DNA from 3 places in the Streptomyces sp. NPDC058985 genome. Region 3 is predicted to be linked to each of the others. Evidence: riboswitches for the same ligand, from Rfam matches in the RefSeq annotation. Region 3 holds a riboswitch; each other region holds the start of a gene.
What was found. A riboswitch is a leader RNA that binds a small molecule or an ion and turns the genes downstream of it on or off. The one in region 3 is predicted to bind cobalamin.
Positions count from the first base shown of each region.

Region 1: it holds a riboswitch for cobalamin, as region 3 does, so the genes downstream of both, ACFW01_RS23090 (hypothetical protein) here and ACFW01_RS23540 (cobalamin biosynthesis protein) in region 3, are expected to answer to the same signal.
Region 2: it holds a riboswitch for cobalamin, as region 3 does, so the genes downstream of both, ACFW01_RS28895 (ABC transporter substrate-binding protein) here and ACFW01_RS23540 (cobalamin biosynthesis protein) in region 3, are expected to answer to the same signal.

Region 1 covers NZ_JBHYJX010000027.1:96,630-101,166, reverse strand. Annotated here, with positions in the region: gene ACFW01_RS23100 (ATP-grasp domain-containing protein) at 1-22, opposite strand, end outside; gene ACFW01_RS23095 (cysteine synthase family protein) at 19-1,041, opposite strand; gene ACFW01_RS23090 (hypothetical protein) at 1,038-1,961, opposite strand; cobalamin riboswitch at 2,096-2,261, opposite strand; gene ACFW01_RS23085 (non-reducing end alpha-L-arabinofuranosidase family hydrolase) at 2,473-3,939, opposite strand.
Region 2 covers NZ_JBHYJX010000040.1:36,974-41,510, forward strand. Annotated here, with positions in the region: gene ACFW01_RS28890 (FecCD family ABC transporter permease) at 1-696, opposite strand, end outside; gene ACFW01_RS28895 (ABC transporter substrate-binding protein) at 777-1,880, opposite strand; cobalamin riboswitch at 1,943-2,129, opposite strand; gene ACFW01_RS28900 (fasciclin domain-containing protein) at 2,199-2,858, opposite strand; gene ACFW01_RS28905 (M56 family metallopeptidase) at 3,209-4,141, opposite strand; gene ACFW01_RS28910 (BlaI/MecI/CopY family transcriptional regulator) at 4,149-4,532, opposite strand.
Region 3 covers NZ_JBHYJX010000028.1:78,342-82,878, forward strand. Annotated here, with positions in the region: gene ACFW01_RS23535 (cobyric acid synthase) at 1-1,275, opposite strand, end outside; gene ACFW01_RS23540 (cobalamin biosynthesis protein) at 1,272-2,237, opposite strand; cobalamin riboswitch at 2,338-2,478, opposite strand; gene ACFW01_RS23545 (hypothetical protein) at 2,615-2,836, opposite strand; gene ACFW01_RS23550 (inorganic phosphate transporter) at 2,871-4,100, opposite strand; gene ACFW01_RS23555 (class II aldolase/adducin family protein) at 4,325-4,537, shown strand, end outside.

The DNA.
Region 1 (4,537 bases), on a different contig from region 3:
ACTCCAGGCAGGCCACGGTCATGCGGCACGCTCCTTCCGGTCGGCCGGGCAGCCGGTGCGCCGCCACGTCATCCTCGACCAGGGCATGGCCATCTCCTCCGGAGTGCGGACCTCGACGGGTTTCAGCGCAGCTGGTTCCAGAGCCTCGGAGTGCCTGGCGAACACGCGCTCCACGTAGCGGTGTCCGGTGTCGGCCCCGATCACCAGGTGCAGTCGGTCGGGATGGCGGCGGCCCTCGTACGTCGCCGTGAGGTAGCCGGCACCGGTGGACAGCCCGGCGAACACCGCGTGCTCGCGCAGCAGGGCGACGGCACCGGACATGGCGTGGGTGAAGTCCAGCCAGTGCACGGTGTCGTAGAGATGGTGCCGGACGTTGTCGAAGGCGATGGACGAGCCGATGCCCGCGATGATCGCCTCGGGATCGTGATGGTCCTGGCTGCCGAAGGTGACGCTGCCGAAGGGCTGGACGCCGACCAGGCGCACCGAGGGGTCCGTGCCGCGCAGGCGCTCGACGATGCCGCCGGTCGAGGCGCCGGAGCCCACACCGCCGACGACGGTCAGCGGTGTGTCCGGGAACTCCGCCGCGATCCGGTCGGCGACCTCCTGGTAGCCGAGGTAGTGGACGTCGTCGTGGTACTGGCGCATCCAGTGGTGTCCCGGACGCTCGGCGAGGATCTCGCGCACCCGTCGCACCCTCAGTTCCTGGTCGAGCTTGAGGTTCCGCGACGGTCTGACCTGTTCCACGGTACTGCCGAGGATCTCCAGTTGGGCGAGGGTGGTGGCGTCGACCGTGGTGGAGGCGACGATGTGGCACCGCATGCCGTACCGGTGGCAGGCCAGGGCGAGGGCGTAGGCGTAGATGCCGCTGGAGCTGTCGATCAGGGTCTGTCCCGGACGGACGGTGCCCCGCTCCAGCAGATGGCGGACGGCGGCCAGAGCCGAGTAGATCTTCATCGACTCGAACCGCAGCAGGACCAGCCCGTCGGTGAGCCGGACGAGGTCCGGTGCTTTCAGGGCGTCGGCGATGTGGGGGTGGATCACCCGTAGCCTCCTTGGGCGAAGGTGCACTGGTGGCCGAGCGAGCGGAAGAACGCGGAGAGGTCGGACTTGACCCGGGCGCCCGGGCGCGAGGCGAAGAGATACCCGGCCAGGCAGCCGGTGTGGGCGACGAAGACGCCGTCGGCGCCGAACCGCTCACGATGGGCCTGCAGGCTGCCGAAGGTGGCCTTGGGCAGAACCTCCTGGGACAACGCGGCGCTGACCGACGCGGCACGGGCGACGGCGGCCGGGTCACCCGAGTCGAAGCCCTTCACCAGATCGGTCAGACACCGCTGGTACTCCTCGCCGCGGCGCCGGTAGTGGTCCAGCAGCAGGGGAGTGACGGCGGCGGTGTCCACCGTGCCGGGTTCCGTGACGTAGGCGGTGTGGAAGCCGAGATCCGGTCCCAGCCGCCGCACGACCCGGTGCCGGCCACTGAGGTACAGGGCGAACTCGTCGAGGAAGACGCTGTCGGAGCGCTCGATCCGCGCGAGGACGCCGCGGACCACCTCCGTGTCGTACGGCAGGGAGAAGACGCGGAACAGGCAGCGCAGCGTCGCCACGATGTCCGCCGTCGAACTGGCCATCCCCACGCCCACCGGCAGTTCGGAGTGGGTGTGCCAGTCACCGGGGGGCAGCGTGAGGCCGTAGTGGTCCAGGAAGAGCCGGACCGCCTCCACCGACTTCTTCCCGAGCGGCGGTGCGTGCGGCGGAGGGCCGGCCGCCGTCCTCGGAGTGAAATAGACCCACGCGTGGCGGTCCACGGGAAAGGACACCACCGCGATCTCGGGATCGGCGCCCACGCGCAACGGGCCCTGGTACAGCTCACCCAGAGTGCCCTGGCAGACACCGGACACCGTGCCGCCGTCCACGTCCGGCTCCCGGGGGCTGTACGGCCGACGCGAACCGGCTGGGTCCCGCACACCATCCTCCTCCGTACCGGGCCTTGAACGCCGACGGGGCAGGAGGCGCGGCCACCCGTACGACGTACGACCGCCCGTACCGCCGACCCAGTCCACGAGGTCACGTGCACAGCCCGCGCGGGACGCGGGCGCAGTGGCAGGTCTTCGGACTCGCGGGCACGTCCGCCGGAAGGGCGGACACCTACCGGCCGTCTCTTCCCCGGCCCTGACGGGGGCCCAGTGACATCGACGGCTTCCGTTCCCACTCACCGCTGCGGGACAGCCCCGGATTCGCACCGGGTTCCCTCTTGCGTCGCACCACCGGGCGCCCGGTCGGGCGGGAGGCGCGAACCGACTGCGGACATCAGCGTAGGGGGCCTCCCACGCCTGCGACAGTGCGGCTTCGACGGTTGTCCTGAATGTGGAGGGCGGCACGAACAGTGTCCCCTGTTCGGTTGTGGTGGCGGCTGTGGCCGGATAACGACTCTGGTGACCGCGCTGCCCGCAGTTCGTGCAGGATCCGCGTCTGCCGTCAGCGCTGCAGGGTCAGCAGTCCCGGACGGTAGGGCAGGAGGCCGTAGTCGCCGCCGGAGTTGGGGCTGCGTCCCTGGTAGAGCAGCTGCAGATTGCAGGGATCGACGGTCATGGTCTGATCGGGGCTGGTGCGGATCAGTTCGCCGTGGCTGATGTCGTTGGTCCAGGTGGCGCCACTGTTGGCCTTGCCGGCGAAGGGGTTGCTCTCGGTCGCGGCCTGGGGGGTCCAGGAGCCGTTCAGACTGGTGGCCGTGAACGAGCGGAAGTACCGGCCCTGTGAGCCGATCGCCTCAACGATCATGAGATAGCGGTTCTGGCCCTGCAGTTTGTAGACCTGCGGGGCTTCGAACAGGTTGTTCGTCGTATCGCTCATGATCACCGTCGAGGTCGAGCCGAAGCTGCCCGGGAAGTTCCCGATCGGCATGGCGGCCCGGTAGATCTTGCCGTTGTCACCGGCGAAGAACAGGTACATGTTCGTGCCGTCACCGATGAGTGTCTGGTCGATGGGGCCCGTCCCGGAGCCGGAGATGCTTCCGGAGAAGAGCACCTGCTCGGACGACCAACCGTTGGGGTTGGTGGGATCACTGGACGTCCGGTAGGAGAAGGCGGTCCCGCCCCACTGGTAGGCGAGCACCCAGATGTTCTTCGGCGCGAAGTAGAAGAGCGTGGGTGCGACGGTGGAGTTGTTCATCGTGTTCTGGCCGGCCGAGGCCATCTCCGGCCAGTTGGTGAACAGGCCGAAGTTCATCGAACCCCACCTCGTCCCCGTGTCATGCGTGGTGGCGTAGACGAGTTGTCTGCCGTTGTACGGGGCGACGGTGAAGTCCTTGAGCGAGACCCACCCCTGTTTGGGCTGCGCCAGCGCGCCCGTCGACGTCCAGCGGTAGTTCGACGGGAGGTCGCACGAGCCAGGGGTGCCTGCGCCGACCTCGACGAGCCGCCACTGCTGGTTGGTACCGCCCCAGTCGTCGTACTGGACGATGTTCGCGTTGTCGGCGGTGGAGGCGCCCTGTACTTCGAGGGCCTTGTTGCTGTGGCGCGAGACGAGCCTCACGTAGCCGTCCGGGCCGTCGGCCAGCCGCCACTGCTGGTTGGCGCCGTTCAGGTCGGTCCACTGGACGATCGAGCCGCCGTTCGCGGTGGACCAGTTGTGGACGTCCAGGACCTTGCCCGAGTGGCGGGACTTGACGCGGTAGTAGCCGTCTCCGGAATCGACGAACTGCCACTGCTGCTGGCTCTGGTCGTTCCTGGTCCACTGGGTGATGCGGGCGCCGTCGCCGGTCGCCATGTTGTAGACGTCCAGGGCCTTGCCGCTGCTGCGGTTGACCAGCACATACGAGGCGTTGGGGTCTACGGTCGCCGCCTCGGCGGGCTGGGCGCCGAGGAAGGCGGCCACCAGCAGCAGGGGCGCGAGAACCCCGAGTACGCGTCTTGGGCGGACCGGGAACGGGTGGCGAAGCCACATCAGGGGGCCTCCTTTGGGGGCGGGGTGGGGCGCCGCCGATGAACCCTGGAGCGGCAGCCGCGCCGGGCGCAGAGGATTCGAAACTTTCGCTTCGCTCTCGGATCTGTGACGCCACAAGCTAGGAAGGCGCGGTCCCCCGGTCAAGGTCTGTCGCCGATCTGTCCGCAAACAGCTCCTCCCCGAGTGTGATGAGCGCGCGCGTCACCTGCGGATCACCAGGTAGTTCGCGAAAGCGGCTCGCTGGTGCTGGGGTCCGCCGACCTGAACGGGTTTCCGAAATTTTCGATTTGACGGCGGAAATATTTCCGACGCAAGAGGATTGACGAGTCACCGTCAACCCCTCAATCATCTGTCTGGTAACTCGACCGAAGACCGAGATATCGAACAGCGCGGGATCGGGGCGGGCTGCGCCGTATGCAGAGCCGCGCACACCTGCCCCAACAAATCCGCGCGCCGAGACACCTGCGCCACTCCGCATGTCGTCCCCATGAGGCTCGCACCGGCACCCGGCGTACGTCACTCGGCGGACGACCGGGCCCGTCCGTGCCGATGGAGACCCTCCCGGGTCCCATGCCCCCGATGCCCGGTGACCCCGTTC
Region 2 (4,537 bases), on a different contig from region 3:
CTGGCCGAAGGCGAAGGCGTCCAGCGTCCTGCCGTGGCCGAGGCACACGGCGAGGACCAGCACCAGGACCGCCGTACCGGTCCACACGTCCCTCCAGCCGGCCCCGCCGAGCGAGCCGAGCAGCCAGAAGAGCACCCCCCGGGTGGTCTCGGCGTCGGCCGCGGTCATCACCACGAAGGAGGTGAGCGAGGAGAACAGCTGCATCGCCGCCACGCCCGCGAGGACCACGCGGTCAGGGGTGCCACCGAGGCTGTGGCTGAGCAGCATGACCAGCCCGAAGGAGCACACCGCGCCGAGGAACGCCCCGCCGGGGACGGACAGCGCCCCGCCGCCCACGCCGAGTACGACGACGAGGACGGCGCCGGTCGAGGCACCGGAGGAGACGCCGAGCACGAAGGGGTCGGCGAGCGGGTTGCGCAGCAGGGACTGGAGGACGGCGCCGCACACGGCGAGTCCGGCGCCGCACACCGCGGCGAGCAGCGTCCGGGGCAGCCGCAGGTCCCAGACGATGCCGTCACGGATGGGGGTGACGTCCGCGGCGGGGCCCGCGCCGAGGTGGGCGACGATCACGGACCACACGTCGGCCACGCCGATGTCCGCCGGCCCGATGGTGACGGCGACGGCCACGGAGGCGCACAGGGCGACGACTCCGGTCAGCGCCCACAGGGGGTGGGCACGGCGGCCGGCCGTGCGTATGCCCGAGACCGGCCGCTCCCCGGACGCGGCTCGGTCCTTGGAAGTAGCCCGGTCCTCGGACGTCGCCCGGCTCGCGGACGTCACTTGGTGAGGCCGTACTCGCGCAGCGCGGCCGCCACCTGTTCGACGCCCTCGACGGTGCGGATGGTGGGGTTCATGGCCTGCCCGCTGAGCAGGACGTACCGCTTCTCGCGGACGGCGGTCATGTTCCGGGTGACGGGGTCGGACTCCAGGAACTCGATCTTCTTCGCGGCGGTCTCGGCCGTCTGCGACTTGCGGGTGAGGTCGCCGAGGACGAGGACGTCGGGGTCGCGGTCGGCGACGGTCTCCCAGCCGACCTGCGGCCATTCGTCGTGGGTGTCGTCCATGGCGTTCTTCGCCCCGACGGCGCGGGTCATGACGCCGGGGGCGCCGCAGCAGCCGCCCATGTAGGGCGACGTGGAGTTGGCGAACCAGTACATGAGGGTGGCGTCGGAGGCGTCGACGCCGGACGTCGCCTTCTCCACCCGGGACTTCAGGTCGTCGATCAGCTTCTCGCCGCGTTCCTCGACGTCGAACAGCCGGGCCAGGTCGCGGACCTCGCGGTAGACGGTATCCATGGTGAAGGGCTCGCTGCGGACACCGTCGCCGTCGCCGCTGTTGTCCTTGCCGACGCAGTCGGACGGGGAGAGGTAGGCCGGCACGCCGAGTTCGCCGAACTGCTGGGGGGTGGCCACTCCCCCGGTGCCGAGGGTGGAGGCGAAGGAGGCGGCGACGAAGTCGGGCTCGGCGTCCAGGACCGTCTCGAAGGACGGCATGTCGTCGGCGAGCCGGGGCACGTCCGCGTTCGCCTTCTCCAGCCCCTTCATGACCGGGTCGGTCCACGTGGCGGTGCCCGCCATGCGGTCGGCCAGGCCGAGGGAGAGCAGGATCTCGGTGGTGCCCTGGTTGAGGGAGACCGCTCGCTGCGGAGGTGCGGCGACCTCGACCTCGCGGCCGCAGTCACGGACGGTACGCGGGTAGCCCGCCGCCTGGTCCGGCGCGGCCGAGTCGCCGGTGTCCGTCCCGGAACCGCAGCCGGCGGCCAGCAGGACGCCGGCCAGGAGCGGCACCAGGCCGCGGACGGCACGGCGGGAGGCGGGAAGGCGGGAGGCGGGAAGGCGTCGGCGGCCGACGGGGCGCGCTGCGCGCGAGGAGGCGGGCAAGGAAGATCCTCTGGCGTCGAGGGCTCGTACGCGAAGCCCGGTCGTGCGGTGCGTCCCGCGCCGTACGCGGCGCGGGTGCCAGCAGGTCTTCGGACTCGGGATCGACCGGGCGGGACGCCTTCCCGGGCGGCCTCAGCCGCCCAGTGGCCCGTGTCCCGCCCGTCACCCTCACCGCTGCGCGTCAGCTCCGGATTCGCACCGGATTCCCTGACCCACCAGGTGGGTTCGACTGGCTTCCGCAAGCTACCACAGGGTCCTCGCGCCGCCGGGGGCGGGCGGCTGCCTCACCCGCCCCCGGTGCCGACGCGCCCGACCGCGTCAGCTCTTGGGCATCAGGACACTGTCGATGATGTAGACGTTGGCGTTGGCGGTCTTCACGTTGCCGCACACCACGTTGGCGGAGTCGTTGACCTTGTAGGCCTCGTCCGAGCCGGAGGTGGTGAGCTTGGACTTCTGCAGGGTGTCGAAGGAGCCGTTCTCCAGGTCCTTGGGGGCGAGCTTCTGGCCCACGACGTGGTAGGTCAGGATGTCGGTGAGCATCGCCTTGTCGTTGAGGACCTTGTCCAGGTCGGCCTTCGGAATCTTGGCGAAGGCGTCGTTGGTGGGCGCGAACACCGTGATGTTCTCGGCGTTGTTGAGGGTGTCGACCAGACCTGCCTTCTTCACCGCCGTCACCAGGGTGGACAGGGCCGGGTTGTTCGAGGCGGCGGTGGCGACCGGGTCCTTCGCCATGCCGTCGAACGAACCGGCGCCCTCCTTCGGCACGGTGGAGCAGGCCGGGCCGAACGGCTCGTCGGCGCCGGACATGCCGCCCGAAGTGTCCTCGGACTTGTCGTCGGTGGCCGCGGGGGCCGAGGACTCGGCCTGCGCGGAGTCCGAGGAGCCGCTGTCGCCGTCGTCGGAACAGGCGGCCAGCGACAGGGGCAGGACGGCGGCCGCGACGACGGCGACGGCGGAACGACGGATACGGGCGTTCATGGATATCTCCCTGCAAATCGGCAGCACTGAGGCAGCGCTGATGTAGTGATGTGGAGCTGTAGTGATGTGGAGCGTGGTGCGCGTCGAGGTGGAGCGGTGGTCCGCTCGGTGAGCTGTCCGCCCGGTGGGCGGTTCCTATCCGCGTGGGGGCCGAGCCGCCCTGCGTATCGCAGGCAGGGAGCGCAGGCGGGCGGTCCGCTGTCGGTGTGGTCTCGGTTCTTCCCTCACACGGGGAATCCGGAGCCGGGCGGGTTCCGGATTGGCCGATCACCCGATCGTGTGGGGAAGTTTCTCGGGCACCTCTGTGACCAGGGACTTTTCCCGGAGAATGCCGTCAACATGACGGAGGCTCAGAGCGGGGTGGCGGCCCGCAGGATGAGGAACATGGTGACGGCGGAGTTCGCCGACGACATCGCCGACACGGCCGTTCCGGCGGCCGCGGCCCACGCGGCCAGTCCCACCGAGGTGAACAGCGAGGGCCAGGTGCGTACGGCGGGCGCGGGACCCAGCAGGGCCGCCACCCGGCGCGGCACGGGGCCGGGCGCCGCGAGGCCGGCCAGGGTCGCGACCGGGGTCCCCCGGGAGACGAGGGCCGCCTTGCCGATCGCGGTCGCCACGGCGCGGCGGTCGCCGACCACCTTCGCGGCCTCCTCGTCGGCCCAGCGTTCGGCCGTGTAGGAGACGGCGGTGCGCAGGGGGCGCAGGAACGGGTTGGCCAGCGCGGCGAGCCGGACGGCCAGCAGGAAGCGGTGGTGGCGGGCGGCGAGGTGGGCCCGCTCGTGGGCGAACAGCGCGCGCCGCTCGGCCGGTTCGAGGCAGTCGAGCAGCGCGGTGGTGACCACGACCCGGTCCCGGCCTCCGCCGGGCAGCGCGTACGCGTAGGGCACGTCGTCCGGCAGGACGGCCACGCCGGTGCCCCGCAGTCCGGCGAGGGCGCGGTGGGCCCGGCGGCGCACCCGGGCGTGCCGCCACAGCGCCCGGACCGAGACCATGAGCACGGCGCACAACGCGGGGATCGCCGCCTTGCCGACGACCTCGTCGTAGGGCACCGCCGCCCGCACCTCGGGGTCCGACCAGCCGTCGGGCAGCGGGTTGCCGGGCAGTTGCGCGGTGCCGACCACCATCACCAGCGCGAGGCACACGGTGCTGCACAGCGCCATGACAGCGGCGACGGCGGTGAGCAGCCTGGTCGCGGTGCGCGGGTGCAGACGCTGCTCGGCCAGCCGGGCGACGGGCCACGCCGTCAGCGGCAGGACCAGCGGCAGGAAGACGAAGACCCCCATGGCGGTGTCAGCCGTCCTCCGCGCCGTGCGCGTGCCCGAGCAGGTCGCGCAGCAGCCGCTCGTCGTCCGGGTCGAGGCCGGTGACGAAGCTGGCCAGTACCGCCTCCCGGTCGCTCTCGGCGTCCAGGACCTTGCGCATCCTGCGCGCGGCCAGACCGGCCTGGTCCGCGGGTGTCCAGGCGAAGGACCGGCCCGCCCGCTCGCGGCTGACGGCGCCCTTCTCCAGGAGCCGGGTCAGGATCGTGATCACCGTGGTGTACGCGAGGTCGCCGCCCAGGCGCTCCTGCACCCAGCCGGCCGTCGCGGGCCCCTCCGCCTCGCGCAGCGCCGTCAGCACCAGGGCCTCCAGCTCGCCCTGACCCCGCCGCCGCGACCGCCGGTGATCCGTCACGGGCC
Region 3 (4,537 bases):
GTGCCAGTGCGTGCCCCAGGTCTGGCCGACCCGGCAGCCGTCCAGGAAGGGGGCACCGCCCAGGACCTCGGCGACACCGTGGTGGATCTCGTACCCCTCGACGCGCTCGCCGAGGGCCTCGCCCACCGGGCGCGTCAGGGTCTTCTCGCGGGCGAACCGCACCCGCACGGGCAGCAGTCCGAGCCCGTCGACGTGCCCGGCGCGCGACTCGACGTCGTCCTCGATGTGCTCGCCGAGGAGCTGGAACCCGCCGCACACGCCGAGCACGGGCCGGCCCTCGGCCACCCGGCGCGCGAGACCCTCCGCCAGCCCCCGCTCACGCAGCCACTCCAGCGCCCGGACCGTCCCGCGGGTCCCCGGCACGATCACCAGGTCGGCGTCGGCCAGTTCCTCGGGCCGGTCCACGAACCGCACCACCACGCCCGGTTCGGCGGCCAGCGCGTCCACGTCCGTGAAGTTGGACATCAGCGGGACCGCGCAGACGGCGACCCGCAGCACGTCCTCGCCGACCGGCGGCGCGACCGCGGACTCGCGCACCGTGCCGCGCAGCGAGACCCGCAGCCCGTCCTCCTCGTCGATGCCGAGCCCGTGCCGGAAGGGCAGCACCCCGTACGTCCGCCGCCCGGTCAGCCCGTGCAGCATGTCGAGGCCGGGCTCCAGGAGCGACACGTCGCCGCGGAACTTGTTGACGAGGAAGCCGGCGACCAGCGCCTGGTCCTCGGGCGCGAGCAGCGCCACCGTGCCGAAGAAGGAGGCGAAGACGCCCCCGCGGTCGATGTCGCCGACGACCAGCACGGGCAGCCCGGCGCCCCGCGCGATCCCCATGTTCACGATGTCGGTGCGGCGCAGGTTGATCTCGGCCGGGCTGCCCGCGCCCTCGCAGATCACCGCGTCGTAGGTGCCGCGCAGCTCGGCCAGCGAGTCGAGCACCGTGCCGAGCAGCCGCTCCTGCCGCCCGCCGTGGTAGCCACGGGCACTCATCTCGCCGACGGGCCTGCCGAGCAGCACCACCTGGCTGCTGCGCTCACCGCCGGGCTTGAGCAGCACCGGGTTCATCAGCGCGGTCGGCTCCACCCGGCAGGCCTGGGCCTGCATGGCCTGCGCCCGCCCGATCTCCGCGCCCTCGCGCGTCACGAACGAGTTGAGCGACATGTTCTGCGCCTTGAAGGGCGCGACCTTCACGCCCTGGCGCACCAGCCAGCGGCAGATCCCGGCCGTGACGACGCTCTTGCCGGCGTCGGAGGTGGTGCCGGCGACGAGCAGGCCACCGTTCATGACGTACGTCCCTTCCTGACGGCCCCGCGCACCAGCAGCCGCGCGCCCGCGCACACGACGAGCGCCAGCCGGCCCACGCGCCGGGAGAGCCGTGCGGCCCGTTCGATGTCGCCGGAACCGGCCCGGACGGCGCGCCCCGCCGCCCCGTTCAGCACGGGCCGGTGCTCGACCCGCCCGCCGTAGGAGAGCGTCCCGCCGAGCCGCACCCCGAGGGCGCCCGCGAAAGACGCCTCCACGGGACCGGCGTTGGGGCTCGGGTGCCGTCCGGCGTCCGCGCGCCAGGCCCGTACGGCGCCCCGCGGATCGCCGCCGGCCACGGTGGTCAGCAGGGCGGTCAGACGGGCGCCCGGCCAGCCCGCGAGGTCGTCGAGGCGGGCCGAGGCCCAGCCGTACCGCCGGTAGCGGGGCGACTTGTGGCCGACCATGGCGTCCAGGGTGTTCACCGCCCGGAAACCGAGCAGCCCCGGCACTCCGCCGACGGCACCCCACACCAGGGCGCCCACCACCGCGTCCGAGGTGTTCTCGGCGACCGACTCCACGACCGCCCGCGCGATCCCGTCGGCGTCCAGCGACTGCGGGTCCCGCCCGCACAGGTGCGGCAGCCGCGCCCGGGCCGCCTCGACGTCCCCGGCCTCCAGCGCCCGGCCGACGGCCAGGGCCTCGCGCGAGAGCGACGTACCGCCGACCACGGCCCAGGTGGCCGCGCCGGTCAGTGCGACCGAGGCGGCGGGGGAGCGGCGCACGGCGTGCGCGGCGGCCGCGCCGAGGGCGGTGGCGCCTCCGGCGCACACGAGGGCGTGCAGCGCGCCCCAGCCCCGGTGGTCACGCCACAGCACCCGTTCCACGGCACCGGCGGCGCGGCCGAACGCGGCGACCGGATGCCCGCGGCGGGGGTCGCCGAGGAGGAGGTCACCGAGCAGGCCGGCGGCGGCGCCGTACGCGAAGACGCGTCCGCCACGCACGGGTTCAGCCGGTCACACGGGCGTGGGAGCACCTGGTACTGAACGTCGATCGGCAGCCGGGCATCGCGTCGCGTCCTCACTCAGGGTGTCCACGCCCTGGTTCGAAGAGTCCGGCGGTGAGAGTTCCTGGCTACCGGGGTCTGCTCCCCGGTCACAGTGGCGGGACCGCGCCGGAATCGCACCGGGCTTCCTCTCCTGCCGCCGTAGATGGCCCCGGAAGTCCACCACGGCGCGAGAACACCCGTCAACCTGGCGTTGACCTGCGGCGGGGGAGTGTGCGAAGCCCCACACACGGGTGGTGTGCGCCGGTACACGAAGGGCGGGGCGCGGGACGGTCCGAGTCCGTCCCGCGCGCCGCCCCCGGGGTGTGCGGCGGGTCAGGCGACGATCAGATAGATGCCGTACGCCACCGCCGCCGCGCAGGCCGCGAAGCACGCGTACGCGCCGGTGACCGCGAGGGCCGCGGAGCCGCCCTCGGCGGTGGCCCGCTCCTGGCGGCTGAGTCCGACGATGCCGAGGGTGAACAGGCCCACCAGGGCCACGGTGGCCACGAGGCTGACGCCGAAGACGGAGCCCAGTGCTGCCCAGTCGATGCTCATGGGGGTTCGCTTCCTTCGTACCCGGGACGCGGGCTCAGACGGTGGTGGCGGCCGACGGGGTCTTGGCCTCGGACGGATCGGCCGGCAGCTCCTCGGCCAGGTGCGCCGGGGGCGGCGAGACGGCGGCCATCGCCGTGGTGACCACACCGGCCGACTCGGGCTCGTGGGGGTCGACGACGTTGGTGTGGTCGACGACCTCGCGCCGGGAGAGCTTCCAGATGGCGGCGCTGGAGGCGACCAGGAAGACCGCGACGCAGGCCGTGCCCCAGTCGCCCATGCGGCAGACCCACTCGGCGATCGCGGCGACCAGGGCCGCGGCCGGCAGCGTCAGACCCCAGGCGACGAACATCCGGGTGGCCGTGGACCAGCGCACCACGCCGCCCTTGCGGCCGAGGCCCGCGCCCATCACCGCACCGGAGACCGAGTGCGTGGTGGAGAGGGAGAAACCGAGGTGCGAGGAGGCCAGGATGACCGTCGCCGCGCTGGTCTGGGCGGCGAAGCCCTGCTGGGGCTGGAGGTCGGTCAGGCCCTTGCCCATGGTGCGGATGATGCGCCAGCCGCCGAGGTAGGTGCCGAGCGCGATGGCGATGCCCGCGGAGAGGATGACCCACATGGGCGGGTCGGAGTCGGGGGCGAGCGCGCCGCCGGCGACCAGGGCGAGGGTGATGATGCCCATCGTCTTCTGGGCGTCGTTGGTGCCGTGGGCCAGCGAGACCAGCCCGGCGGAGGCGATCTGCCCGGCGCGGTAACCCTTGGCGGCGGCCTTGCCGTCGGCCCGGCGGCCGAGCCGGTAGGTCAGCCGCGCGCCCAGCAGCGCCGCGACACCGGCGACCAGCGGGGCGGCGATCGCGGGGATCAGTACCTTGGTGACGAGCGCGTCGCCGTTGACCGCGCCGACGCCGGCCGAGGCGACCGCGGCACCGATCAGACCGCCCATCAGGGCGTGCGAGGAACTGGACGGGAGGCCGACCAGCCAGGTCAGCAGGTTCCAGAGGATCGCGCCGACCAGGGCGGCGAAGATGACCTCGGGACGGATGCCGGTCTCGTCGACGAGACCCTTGGAGATCGTGTTGGCGACCTCCACCGAGAGGAAGGCGCCTACAAGGTTGAGGACGGCGGACATCGCCACCGCCACCTTGGGCTTGAGCGCACCGGTCGAAATGGTCGTTGCCATCGCGTTCGCGGTGTCGTGGAAACCGTTCGTGAAATCAAACGCGAGTGCGGTTACCACCACAATCGCGAGGATCAGCGAGAAGCTTTCCATTTACCCAGGCAATCGTTCGAGGTCATTGGCTGGACGAACGTAGGTAACCATGGTGAACGGAAGATGAACTGGGCAGGGCGTCACGGTGACCGGAAGCGGGGCCGCCGCGTCCCTGTGCGTGGCCGTCCCGGTGCTCTCCGGAGACGTCCCTGGCAGGATCACCGCCAGACCGGTCGGCGACGTGCCGGGAGAGGCGCGGGAGCGCTCGTGAGGAGACGGTGACTGTGACGTATTCGCGGGCCGGACGGGCTGCCCGTCCGGACGAGGAGCGGGCCTGGACGGAACTCGTCGCGGCGGCCCGGCGCACGGTCGCGGACGGGCTCGTGGTCGGTACCTCCGGCAATGTCTCGGTGCGCGTCGGCGACACGGTCCTCGTCACCCCTTCGGGTGTGCCGTACGACCGTCTGGCCCCGGGTGACGTGACCGGCGTCGCCCTC